2 regions of the Pantoea sp. C1E2 genome follow, and region 1 is predicted to be linked to the other one. Evidence: predicted binding sites of a transcription regulator. Region 1 holds the regulator's gene; the other holds the start of a gene.

Evidence for each region. The regulator CRP, encoded in region 1, controls carbon source genes, mostly activating them, when cyclic AMP is high. The targets are predictions, from matches to a motif close to ATGTGANNNNNNTCACAT.
Region 2: idnD (L-idonate 5-dehydrogenase) is a predicted target of CRP. The motif match lies at 1,810-1,827, and genes of this name have one in related genera.

The regions. Positions count from the first base shown of each region.
Region 1 is NZ_JBSZHT010000002.1:4,178,837-4,183,266, forward strand. It holds gene ACXI0A_RS19950 (phosphoribulokinase) at 1-698, shown strand, start outside; gene ACXI0A_RS19955 (OsmC family protein) at 742-1,146, opposite strand; gene crp (cAMP-activated global transcriptional regulator CRP) at 1,450-2,082, shown strand; gene ACXI0A_RS19965 (YccS/YhfK family putative transporter) at 2,141-4,216, shown strand; gene argD (bifunctional acetylornithine/succinyldiaminopimelate transaminase) at 4,217-4,430, opposite strand, start outside.
Region 2 is NZ_JBSZHT010000002.1:3,986,152-3,990,581, reverse strand. It holds gene ACXI0A_RS18880 (FAD-dependent oxidoreductase) at 1-1,425, opposite strand, end outside; gene idnD (L-idonate 5-dehydrogenase) at 1,888-2,919, shown strand; gene idnO (gluconate 5-dehydrogenase) at 2,929-3,693, shown strand; gene ACXI0A_RS18865 (gluconate:H+ symporter) at 3,773-4,430, shown strand, end outside.

The sequences.
Region 1 (4,430 bases):
AAGCGCGCGATCTGGGCCGCCATATCAGCTATTTCGGCCCGGAAGCCAACGACTTCGGTCTGTTAGAACACACCTTCAAGCATTACGGACAAACCGGGTTAGGTGAATCGCGCAAATATCTGCACACCTATGATGAAGCTGTGCCCTGGAATCAGGTGCCCGGCACCTTCACGCCCTGGCAGCCGTTGCCGGAAAACACCGATGTGTTGTTCTATGAAGGACTGCATGGCGGCGTCGTCACGCAGCAGCAGAACGTGGCGGAGCATGTCGATCTGTTGGTCGGTGTGGTGCCGATCGTCAACCTGGAGTGGATTCAAAAGCTGGTGCGCGACACCGGCGAGCGAGGCCATTCGCGCGAAGCGGTGATGGATTCGGTGGTGCGTTCGATGGAGGATTACATCAACTTCATCACGCCGCAGTTCTCACGCACCCATATCAACTTCCAGCGCGTGCCGACCGTTGACACCTCCAACCCGTTTGCCGCACGTGAAATCCCTTCGCTCGATGAAAGTTTTGTGGTGATTCACTTCCGTGGACTGGAAGGCATTGCTTACCCTTATCTGCTGGCGATGATCCAGGGCTCGTTCATTTCACATATGAACACGTTGGTGGTGCCGGGCGGTAAAATGGGTCTGGCGATGGAGTTAATCATGACGCCACTGGTGCAGCGGCTGATTGAAGGTAAACGGATTGAATAATCCAGAAATTCTGTAGCGGCGGCCGTTTGGCCGCCCGCTGATGCTATCGCTCAATCACTTCGTAACTGTGCGTCATTTTCACACTATTGCCGAGCATGATCGCCACCGAGCAATACTTCTCCGCCGACAGATCGACAGCCCGCGCGACCGCTTTATCGCTTAGCGCCTTGCCGCTAACGATAAAATGCAGGTTGATTTGCGTGAAAATACGTGGCGCTTCTTCACGGCGCTCGGAGGTGAGTTTCACCTCGCAGTCAGCCACGTCATTTCGACCCTTTTGCAGGATCGACACCACGTCAATCGCGCTACAGCCGCCAGCTGCCATCAAAACCATCTCCATCGGGCTCGGCGCTTTGTCGCCCGAGTTACCGTCCATTAATACCTGATGGCCTGATGAGGATTCTCCGAGAAAGGTCAGCCCTTCCACCCATTTCACTCGTGCCTGCATTATTCTTTCTCCTGAAGTGGCGGTTTTGCCGCCAGAGTACGCTTTCACTTGATAAACAGCAATCCAGACACATCTGCCCTTTGCTGAAGCGAGACAACAGAAGACAGCTTGCAAAAGCTGTGCTACAAACAGTGCTGAAAATATTTTCGTCATAACAGACGAAGGCGGGAAGAATCAAAAGCGTAGCTTAAGAATCACCCGGAAATAATTTTCCTTTACTGGAAGCGCTCTACGATTACACCGCCTGACAGGGAAAACTGCCCCCTGTATTTTGGGCACGATTACAACAGAGGATAATAGCGAATGGTTCTCGGCAAACCGCAAACAGACCCTACACTCGAATGGTTCCTGTCCCATTGCCATATTCACAAATATCCGTCCAAAAGCACACTCATCCATCAGGGTGAGAAAGCGGAAACGCTGTACTACATCGTGAAAGGTTCCGTCGCGGTACTGATCAAAGATGAAGAAGGCAAAGAGATGATCCTCTCCTACCTCAATCAGGGAGATTTCATCGGCGAACTCGGCCTGTTTGAAGAAGGTCAGGAACGTAGTGCCTGGGTACGTGCGAAAAGTGCCTGCGAAGTGGCTGAAATTTCCTACAAAAAATTCCGTCAGCTGATTCAGGTAAACCCGGATATTTTAATGCGACTCTCGTCGCAAATGGCGCGTCGTCTGCAAGTCACCTCCGAAAAAGTGGGCAACCTTGCCTTCCTCGATGTGACGGGCCGTATCGCGCAAACGCTGCTTAATCTGGCTAAACAACCAGATGCGATGACTCACCCGGACGGGATGCAAATCAAAATCACCCGTCAGGAGATTGGTCAAATCGTGGGTTGCTCACGCGAAACCGTGGGTCGTATCCTGAAAATGCTGGAAGATCAGAACCTGATCTCCGCACACGGTAAAACCATCGTCGTCTACGGCACCCGCTAATTTCTTATCACCCACGGCGTGATGGCAACATCGCGCCGTTTTTGTTTGCGATGAGCTGATGTGGCGCCGAATCATCTATCATCCTGAGGTCAACTACGCACTGCGGCAAACGCTGGTGCTGTGCCTGCCTGTGGCTCTTGGCTGGCTGTTTGGCGATCTGCAAAAAGGCCTGCTGTTCTCCTTAGTGCCTGCCTGCTGCAACATGGCGGGTCTCGATACCCCGCATAAACGCTTCTTCAAACGCCTGATTGTCGGCGGCTCCCTGTTTGCCACCGCCAGCTTTTTGATCCAATTTCTCACCAGTGACGCGATTCCTTTACCGCTGATCCTATTCGTGCTGCCGCTGCTGATAGGCGTGACCGGCGAAATCAGCCCACTGCACGGTCGCTTGCTGCCCGCCACACTGATTGCCGCCATCTTTAGCCTCAGCCTGGTTGGACGCATGCCCATGTGGGTGCCGCCGCTACTGTATATCGGTGGCACGCTATGGTACGGCCTGTTTAACTGGTTCTGGTTCTGGCTGTGGAAAGAGCAGCCGATGCGTGAAACCCTTAGCCTGCTGTATCGGGAATTGGCGGATTACTGCGATGCCAAATATACCCTGCTGACGCAGCTCACCGATCCGGAAAAGGCATTACCACCGCTGCTGGCACGCCAGCAAAAAGCCGTTGATCTGATCACCACCTGTTATCAGCAAATGCATATGCTGTCGGCCAGTCGTGATAACAGCCACAAACGCCTGACGCGCGCGTTCCAGGTGGCGCTGGATTTGCAGGAACACATCTCGGTGAGCCTGCACCAGCCGGAAGAGGTGCAGAAGCTGGTGGAACAGAGTCACGCCGAAGCGGTGATCCGCTGGAATGCGAAAACTATCTCTGCGCGCCTGCGTCTGCTGGCCGATGCCATTCTCTATCATCAGTTGCCCGATCGTTTTCACATGGAGAAGCAGCTCGGTGCGCTGGAGAAGATTGCGCGTCAAAACCCCGATAATCCGGTGGGTAACTTCTGCTATTACCACTTCAGCCGTATCGCTCGCGTGCTGCGCACCCAGAAGCCGTTGTACACCCGTGACCTGATGGCCGATCGCCAGCGCCGTTTGCCGCTGTTTCCGGCGCTGCGCAGCTATCTGTCGCTGAAATCCGCCGCATTGCGCACCGCCGCGCGTATCTCGGTGATGCTGATGTTTGGCAGTGCGCTGGCGCTGTTCTTCAATATTCCCAAGCCCTACTGGATTCTGATGACCATTATGTTCGTCAGCCAGAATGGCTACAGCGCCACACGGGTACGCATTCAGCACCGTGCGTTGGGCACCTTTGCCGGATTGCTGATCGCGGCCGGTTCGCTGCAGCTGGCGGTGCCCGAATCGATCACCTTGCTGTTTATGCTGGCCATCACCCTCGCCAGCTATCTGGTGACGCGCAAGTATTACGGCTGGTCGATGATTGGCTTTACCGTGACGGCAGTGTATTCGCTGCAGCTGCTGTCGCTGAACGGCGCGCAGTTCCTGTTACCGCGCATGATGGACACACTGATGGGCTGCCTGATCGCCTTTGCCGGCATGATTTGGCTATGGCCGCAGTGGCAGAGTGGCTTGCTGCGCAGCAACGCACATGATGCACTGGATGCCTATCAGGAAGCGCTAAGAATGCTGCTGGGGCCGGAGCAATCCCCCGAAAAGCTGGCGTATCAACGCATGAAGGTTAATCAGGCGCACAATGCGCTGTTTAACTCCCTGAATCAGGCATCCAGCGAGCCGGGCTTTAATGCGCAGTACCTGAAAGATATGCGCATGTGGGTGACGCACAGTCAGTTTATCGTTGAGCATCTCAACGCAATGACGATTCTGGCGCGTGAGCACACCATGCTGACGCCCAAACTGGCGGAGCGTTATCTGCAATCCTGTGAAATTGCGCTGCAGCGCTGTCAGCAGCGACTAGCCTATGACGGACCAGGCAATGACAGCAATATTCTGGAAGCGCCGGAGAATCTGAATGAGGGGCCGGTGACGATTGTGGAACAGCATGTGAAGCGGATTCTGCAACATCTGAACGTCATGCACACCATCTCTTCAATGGCGTGGAGCCAGCGGCCACATCATGGCAGCTGGCTCAAAGTACTGCGCCCGAAAAGCTAATCAGGCAGCCAGCACTTTCTCAATGGCTTTGGCGAAACGCGCCATGCCTTCTTCGATATCGGTCGGTTCGATCACCAATGACGGCACGAAACGAATCACATCGGTGCCGGCGGTCAGGATCATCAATCCTTCTGCGGCTGATGCGTTGAGAATGTCGCGCGCCTTGCTGGCGTGCTGCGGTTTCAGCGCTGCCCCAATCAGCAAACCTTTGCCC
Region 2 (4,430 bases), 190 kb from region 1:
AATCGAGAGCTGACGCGGCGAAATCCCAGTGGCGATCACCACTTCATCCACGCTTTCTAGTTCATTAGCCGTCACACGATGCTGGGTGCGAATCGCGACGCCTGCCGCTGCCAGCTGATGGCGGAAGTAGCGCAGCGTCTCGCTAAACTCCTCTTTACCGGGGATTTGGCGGGCAATATTAAACTGGCCGCCAATCTGCGCGTCCGCTTCATACAATGTCACCTGATGGCCGCGCTCGGCCGCCTGTAGCGCGAACGCCATGCCCGCCGGACCGGCACCGACCACCGCGATCTGTTTATGCTGCTCCGCAGGGATCACTGGCATCAGGGTTTCGTGGCAGGCACGTGGATTCACCAGACAGGAAGTGACTTTGCCGACAAAGATCTGATCGAGACAGGCCTGATTACAGGCGATGCAGGTATTGATGGCATCCGGCTGTCCGGCCTGGGCTTTGCGCACAAAGGCCGCATCGGCAAGAAACGGGCGCGCCATCGACACCATATCGGCAATGCCATCGCGCAACAGTGATTCCGCCACCTGCGGATGGTTGATACGGTTAGTGGCGATCACCGGCACCGACACCGCCTCACGCAAATGCTTTGTCACCCACGCAAACCCGGCACGCGGCACGCAGGTGGCGATGGTGGGAATGCGCGCTTCGTGCCAGCCAATGCCGCTGTTGAACAGGGTGACGCCACGCTGCTCCAGCGCCTTTGCCAGCGTCAGCGTCTCTTCCAGTGAGCTGCCGTTATTCACCAGATCGAGCATCGACAGGCGGAAGATAATAATAAACGCTGGGCCGACCGCCTCGCGCACCGCCTGCGTAACCTCCAGTGCAAAGCGCCGACGGCGATCCACATCCCCGCCCCATTCATCATCACGGTGATTGGTGTGCGCCACCAGAAACTGATTAATCAGATAGCCTTCAGATCCCATGATCTCAACGCCATCATATCCGGCCTGCTGGGCTAATTTAGCGCACTGGGCGAAGTCAGCAATGGTCTGGCGAATCTCGGCATCACTGAGTTCGCGCGGTGTGAACGGGTTAATCGGAGCCTGTAATGCAGACGGCGCCACCAGATCGCGCTGATAGCTGTAGCGTCCGGCATGCAGAATCTGCAGCGCAATTTTGCCGCCTTCCGCATGCACCGCATCAGTGAGGGTGCGATGCCATTCACATTGGCTTTCCTGATTGAGGATTGCGCCACCGTGCGCCACCACGCCTTGTGCGTTCGGCGCGATGCCGCCGGTGACAATCAGCGCCACGCCCTCCCGCGCGCGTTCCGCATAAAACGCCGCTGATCGTGCAGCGCCGTCAGTGTGTTCTTCCAGTCCGGTGTGCATCGAGCCCATCAGAAAACGGTTCTTTAATTGGGTAAATCCCAGATCCAGCGGGGCAAACAGGTGGGCGTAATGCTCAGTCATGAACACAGTCTCGGAAAGTGGTCGGATGAGTTAACTTTAGCGGGAATTGGTTTGGATGGAAATTCGCGGTGTTCAGGCTGTGAGAAACCTCAAAAAAAGCAGGGCGACAGGTCGCAGGCGAAAGGTTCGGAACGCTTTCGTCTGGCACGGGAAGAGACCTGTACACCCTGAAACAGTTTGAAGATGAGGGCTAATGGATTAGCTCTTTAGTTATGACTCCTGTCAGACTCAATCCCGGGTGAGGGTGCGGCGATAATGGCATAGCTCGATCCCGCTTTTCCCCAGAGACTGGTCTTGGTTTTTCCCGGCAAACAGTGATCCCGCTTCCATCTTCAGTACGAGCAGTTCACGTTCCAGGTAACAGCTATTTCGTAACATGATTTAGAGTGATCTGGTTCACAGTTTTCAGCGCCCGATCCCGCTTTGATAGCCCCTATTGCAACAGCAACAAATGGGGAAACCATGAATATCGAAACGCAATCCTGCGTGATTACCGGGAAAAAACAGGTCAGCGTCGCACCGCAACAGGTGAAATGGGACGGCACAGGCACGCTGGTGCGTATTACGCGCGGCGGCATTTGTGGATCTGACCTGCATTACTATCAGGAAGGCAAAGTCGGTAGCTTCGAGGTCAAAATGCCGATGATCCTCGGACATGAAGTGATTGGCCATGTGGTGAAGAGCGACAATCCTGACCTGAAGCCAAATCAGAAAGTGGCGGTCAATCCGTCCAAACCGTGCGGCGAGTGCAAATACTGCCAGCGCGATCAGGAAAACCAGTGCACCTCGATGCGCTTCTTCGGCAGCGCCATGTATGTGCCACATGTTGATGGCGGCTTCACCCAATACAAAGTGGTGGACAGCAAACAGTGCGTGCCATTCCCACAGGATGCCGATGAAACCGTGATGGTGTTTGCCGAGCCGCTGGCGGTGTGCATTCATGCCACGCATCAGGCGGGCGATCTTACCGGCAAGCACGTGTTCATTTCCGGCGTCGGTCCGATTGGCTGCTTGATTGCGGCGGCGGCGAAAGCGCGCGGTGCCGCTTCTGTGGTGTGCAGCGATATCAGCGAACGTTCGCTGGAGATGGCGCAGCAGATGGGTGCGACCGATGTGATCCACGCCGCTGAAGGCGATTTCACGCCGTATCTGGCTGACAAAGGCTTTTTCGATGTGGCGTTTGAGGCCTCTGGCCATCCTTCCTCACTGCAACGCTGTCTCGATGTGGTGTGCGCTAAAGGCACGCTGGTTCAGGTCGGCATGGGCGGCACCATCCCTAACTTCCCAATCATGGCGCTGATCGCCAAAGAGATTCAGCTGGTCGGTTCCTTCCGTTTCACCCATGAATTCAATACCGCCGTCGAGTGGCTGGCGAACGGTGTGGTCAACCCGCTGCCGCTGTTTAGCGGTGAATACGATTTACAGGACATCGACGCGGCCTTGCAGTTTGCTGGCGATAAAACCCGTGCGGCGAAAGTCCAGTTAACCTTTTAAGGAGCAGTGATGAGTCAGTTATTTTCCCTTGAAGGCAAGCGTGTATTACTCACCGGTTCGGCGCGCGGCATTGGTTTTCTTCTGGCGCGTGGTTTAGGTGAAGCCGGCGCGGAAGTGATCGTCAACGCCACCACGGAGCAGGGTGCAGAGCAGGGCGCGGCGAAACTGCGTGAGCTGGGCTTACGCGCCCATGCCAAAGCCTTTGATGTGACGCAGTCTGCGCAGGTACAGCAGGCGGTGGATGAGATTGAAGCCGAATGGGGCCCGATTGATATTCTGGTAAACAACGCCGGGATCCAGCGCCGCCGTCCGTTCCTCGAATTCCCGGAGCAGGACTGGAATGACGTGATTGCCGTTAACCAGACCGCGGTGTTCCTGGTCTCTCAAACCGTGGCGAAAAAAATGGTCGATCGCCAGCGCGGTAAAATCATCAATATCGGTTCGATGCAAAGCGAACTGGGCCGCGACACCATCACGCCTTACGCGGCTTCCAAAGGGGCCGTCACCATGCTGACGCGCGGGATGTGCGTCGAGCTGGCGCGCCATAACATCCAGGTGAACGCCATTGCACCGGGCTACTTCGTCACGGAGATGACCCAGGCGCTGGCGGACGATCCGGCCTTTACCGGCTGGCTCACCAAACGCACGCCAGCGGCGCGTTGGGGTAAACCAGAAGAACTGATCGGTGCCGCGGTGTTCCTCGCCTCAGGTGCTTCTGATTTCGTGAATGGTCACTTGCTGTTTGTTGATGGCGGTATGCGCGTCGCCGTGTAATGCCATGGCGCGGCTGGCATTTTCGCCGGGCCGCGCCTAAACCTTAATCACCCCTCTGTATTCCTAAGGATAATAAAAAATGCCAATAACCATTATTGTGCTGGGTGTGATACTGCTGCTGGTATTGATGATTGTATTTAAGGTCAACGGCTTTATTGCGTTGGTGTTTGTCTCGGCGGTGGTCGGTATTGCCGAAGGGATGACGCCGCTCAACGTGATGGCCTCGATCCAGAAAGGTATCGGTTCGACGCTCGGTGGATTAGCGATGATCCTCGGCTTCGGTGCCATGCTCGGGCGATTAGTCTCGGATACCGGTGCGGCACAACGCGTGGCCACTACGCTGATTGCCGCCTTTGGTAAAGAGCGGCTGCAATGGGCGCTGGTGGTCACCGGACTGATCGTCGGTCTGGCGATGTTCTATGAAGTGGGCTTTGTGCTGCTGCTGCCGCTGGTGTTCACCATCGTTGCTGCTGCCGGTTTGCCGCTGCTGTACGTCGGCGTGCCGATGGTGGCTGCACTCTCGGTCACGCACTGCTTCCTGCCGCCGCATCCTGGTCCAACCGCGATCGCCACCATCTTTGGCGCGAACCTCGGGACCACGCTGCTGTACGGCATGATCATCACCATCCCGACGGTGATTGTGGCCGGTCCGATCTTCTCGAAATTCCTCAAGAGCTTTGAGAAGTCGCCGCCGGAAGGCTTGTACAACCCGAAAATCTTTACCGAAGAAGAGATGC